2 regions of the Lysinibacillus sp. CD3-6 genome follow, and region 1 is predicted to be linked to the other one. Evidence: riboswitches for the same ligand, from Rfam matches in the RefSeq annotation. Region 1 holds a riboswitch; the other holds the start of a gene.

Evidence for each region. Region 1 has a riboswitch for cyclic di-GMP ahead of FH508_RS16825 (hypothetical protein). Riboswitches for the same ligand answer to the same signal wherever they lie in the genome.
Region 2: it holds a riboswitch for cyclic di-GMP, as region 1 does, so the genes downstream of both, FH508_RS19415 (NPCBM/NEW2 domain-containing protein) here and FH508_RS16825 (hypothetical protein) in region 1, are expected to answer to the same signal.

What each region holds. Positions count from the first base shown of each region.
Region 1 is NZ_CP085880.1:3,379,661-3,381,869, forward strand. It holds gene FH508_RS16820 (bifunctional folylpolyglutamate synthase/dihydrofolate synthase) at 1-641, opposite strand, end outside; gene FH508_RS16825 (hypothetical protein) at 783-1,184, opposite strand; cyclic di-GMP riboswitch class I at 1,273-1,372, opposite strand; gene FH508_RS16830 (valine--tRNA ligase) at 1,498-2,209, opposite strand, start outside.
Region 2 is NZ_CP085880.1:3,885,342-3,887,550, forward strand. It holds gene FH508_RS19410 (ABC transporter permease) at 1-8, opposite strand, end outside; cyclic di-GMP riboswitch class I at 487-570, shown strand; gene FH508_RS19415 (NPCBM/NEW2 domain-containing protein) at 809-2,209, shown strand, end outside.

The DNA.
Region 1 (2,209 bases):
TGTTGTGCAACTTTTTGAATAACAGCAAGCGCCTCATCGTTTTTAACGCCCACCACAACAGGCACTCCTTCTTTAATAATTCCTGCCTTTTCAAATGCAACTTTCGCATACGTATCGCCTAAAAATGCTGTATGCTCCAATGAAATTGTCGTAATAATTGAAACAAGTGGTGTGATCACATTGGTCGCATCTAAGCGCCCACCAAGCCCTGTTTCAATAAGTGCAAAATCTACTTCTTCTTCAGCAAAATACTGGAACATAATAAGTGTTACGACCTCAAAAAAGCTTGGATAGTCCCCATTATAATGCGCTTCAATAATTGAAGCGATATTGTTCATATATTGTAAAAATTGCTCATCCGAAATTTGCATGCCGTTAATCGTCATCCGTTCATTGACACGCGTTAAATGTGGAGAAGTAAAAGCCCCTACTCGATAACCTGCATTCTCCAACATCTCCCTCAATACATTTACAGTAGACCCTTTGCCATTGGAACCTGCTAGATGTATAGTTCGTAGCTTGTTCTGCGGGTCTCCTAAACGAGCCAATACTTCACGCATCATTACTAATGGCTCACGTTTATGATCAACCGCTTTTAATGTAAAAATAAAATCTGTACATGCTTTTATCGTTGTAAACAAAAGAAACACTCCCTCTCACTCTAGTATAAAGCGTGCCAGGCACACAAACAATTCTGACACAATTTTAAAAACACACAGAAAAGCACTGTAGGAGTGATTGTCTGTGTGTTTTTAACTAGTTTTTTGCAAATAAACAGCAAATTAATGTAATTGATGGACGCCTAAAAGCGCACCCATATCGTCTAAAATAATTTTTGCATCATTATTTAAAAGTGGCAATACATCTGATCTTTGCACTAATTCAAATGAGTTTTTTAATGTTCTTTTCAACATTGAAATATCAAAGTTCGAACAATACTCATTAATTTTATTAATCACTAGGAAATCAGTACGTGTTAATGTTTGTTTCACTTCATTTTGCCCGTCGCCATTTGCTAATATATGTTTAATAAGTACACGCCCGCTTGCGTTTAATAGGCGATAGTATTTTGCTTCCGATAGCTTTAGAAGATTTGCCTCTATTATTCCTCTTGCATTCACAAAATCTAAATCATCACAGGCTTTGTTCACCTTCACTACTATTGTTCCAATATTTCCAGACATGAAAAACCTCCAAAATTATTTTCGTAACAAAGAAAAAAGCTATTCTAATCACCATAGAATAGCCATAAAATTAAATGAATTTACATTAAATGGTAACCTGGCAATCATAGTAAAAAAAACAATTCTCTCTTCACCTTAGACCCTAGGCTTTGCTTCCTAACCTTTCGGGTAGTTTGCCTTTATCTATTATACTAACTACATTGTATAATACTATATATTTTTTCCTAACTCAATACATATCTTTTGACGCATAAAAAGAAAAACAGCAGATGACTTTTTCGCCATCTGCTGTTTCAATAAATCATTTTTATGATTACATATTTTTTAGTTCTTCTAAACGTTTTAATACAACGGCATGTTTACCTTCATAGTCCGCTAATTTTTCGCGTTCTGCGTTAACCAATGCTTCTGGTGCTTTTGATACAAATTTCTCATTTGACAACTTACCAGTAACAAGCTTCACTTCTTTTGCCCATTTTTCTAATTCTTTTTCAAGACGAGCAATCTCTTCCTCTAAGTTGATAAGTCCTACAAGTGGTAAGAATAGCTCTGCTCCTGTTACTACGGCCGTCATAGACTGTCCTGGAGCCTCTAAGCCTTCACCAATTGTTAATGGCTCTGGATTACAGAATTTTTCTAAATAGCCTTTATTCGCTTCAAGAATGGCAACGGTAGCTGCATCTTTAGCAGAAATGTATAATGGTACTTTTTTGCTCATTGGTGTGTTCACTTCCGCACGAATATTGCGCACTGAACGTATAATATCCATAAGAAGCTTCATATTGTCTGCTTCTTCAGCAAAGTGAAGGTCTGTACGTACCGTTGGCCATGCTGCAACTGTAATTGACTCACCTTCATGCGGTAAGTGTTGCCAAATTTCTTCTGTAATGAATGGCATAAGCGGATGTAATAGACGCATTGTTTGGTCTAGTACATAAGCTAATATAGAGCGAGTCGTTTTCTTAGCAGCTTCATCTTCACCATTCAATGGTAATTTCGCCATTTCAATATACCAAGAACAGAAA
Region 2 (2,209 bases), 510 kb from region 1:
AGGTTCATCTTAAAACCCCTCCTATTTCTTTTCACATTTTTAGAATATAGAGCCTACATGAACAGAGCATGAACTGAAAATGAACGGAGAATGAACAAACCATTACAAATGAAATATTGTACCTCATTAAAGTAAAAAACCTTCTACTCATAAAACAAAGTAGAAAGTTAACAGTTCTAAAACCAGAAAAACATGTACAGCAATATTTTAGCATTCCACCATTTTGAAAGTTGTTTTCGCTAATTGTGTACTAATGTCGCCGCTGAAAATATTTTTGTTTATCAACACGTGACAAAAGTAGTTTACAACTAAACTACCCTTCTCTTACTAAAGTAATTTACACCTAACATATTGCCTATCAATAGAATACATTATTATACCATTCAGTCATAAACCTTCACCATTTTACCCTAAAGAAGGGTGGTAAAATATAGGACAAATTGTTCTGTGGTAATTATTTTCACTATGCTATTCTTTATAGTAGAAAAATTGAATAGGCAAACCTAAGGAAATTTAGGGACGCAAAGCTATAGGGACTAAGGTTTATAACTATGTCAGCCAGTTGCCGAAGAGTACATACTACTTTTTGTTTAGTAAGGTCATAAAAAAACAAATTACTGAAAAATATTTTTTTAATATAACTTCTAAAAGATAAATCGTTTATCTTTTAGTTTTTCAGTGCCTATTACAAATGGGTATATTTGTATATTTTTTATATCCTTATTTGAGATAAAGCTACTCTTTTATGAGTAGTTTTTTTATGTACTCCATAGGAAGAAATTCAAAACTTCATAAGGAGGAATGTAATATGAAAGTTGTAAAGATTGTAACCGTGTCTGCTCTAGCTTTAAATTTAGTAGGCGGACCAATGAATGTTTTGGCAAGTGAAAATCCTAATGGGAATATTGTCAAAACTACAGCTGAAGCAAGTACTAAGCATTCGATCGCTTCAGTGAAGAAATTTGATTTGTATGGTAAGGATATTTTAAAAGCATACGATGATGTATTTAAAATGGCCATTACAAACATTAAGTCTATTACGAACAACGGTGGAAAATATGCAAGTTCATCTATTGATAAAGCAATTGATGGCGACATGAATACCCACTGGGAAACTGGAAAGCCAAATAGTGCATCGTTCACAAACGAAGTCGTAATTCAGTTCAATGAAGCAACTACGTTAAATAGAATGATTTATGCAGCTCGTCAATCATCTACAAAAGGCAAAGGCTTTGCCCAACAGTTTGAGATTTATAGCTCAACAACGGATGCAGATGATGACTTTACACTTGTTTCATCAGGTGAATATAAAGGATCTACTGGTGATATCGTTGAAATTCAGTTCCAACCTACAGAATTTAAACGAGTAAAATTCGTATTCACAAAAGCAAATCAAGATTGGGCAAGTGCTTCAGAGTTTCAGTTTTATAAAGAAGATACAATCTCTGACAAAATGGCAACTCTTTTTACTGACGACACAATGAGCGCTGTTAGTGACAAGTTCCATTCGATTGATGCAATCAATCAATTAGATGCTGAAGCACAAGGACATCCGTTCTACGCTCAATTTAAAGAAGATATCGACAATGCAAAAGCACTACTAAGCACCGAAGCAATCGATGCAACAACAGCAGTAACTTCAACATTTAGCCATTTTGCAAACGAAGCCTACTCTCAGTTATTTAGAATGGACTACAAAAACATTAAGAGCATTCGCAATAACGGCGGACACTGGGCTAGTGCTGTTATAGAAAATGCCATCGATGGTAATGTCAATACATATTGGGAAACAAATAGTAGCAACACAGCTACATTCTCAAATGAAGTAGAAGTCGAATTTATAGAGCCTGTAACATTAAATCGCGTTGTCTATGGAGCAAGACCATCGGACCGTAAAGGCTTTGCAGAGGAATTTGAAATTTACGCTTCACAAACATCCAAAGGTGATACTTATGAGCTTGTTGCAACAGGTAAACATAATATGGTTGCTGGATTAGTAGAAGCGAAGTTTGAACCAACAACATTTAAACGAGTGAAATTCAAATTTAAAAAGTCCAATCAAAATTGGGCAACACTTTCTGAATTAGCGTTCTATAAAGAAGATACAGTAAACGATAAGATGGCGAAGTTATTTACAGATGGAACGATGAATACTGTTTCACCAGAATTCAATAGTATCGAGCTAATTCATGCACTAGAAGAAGAAGCA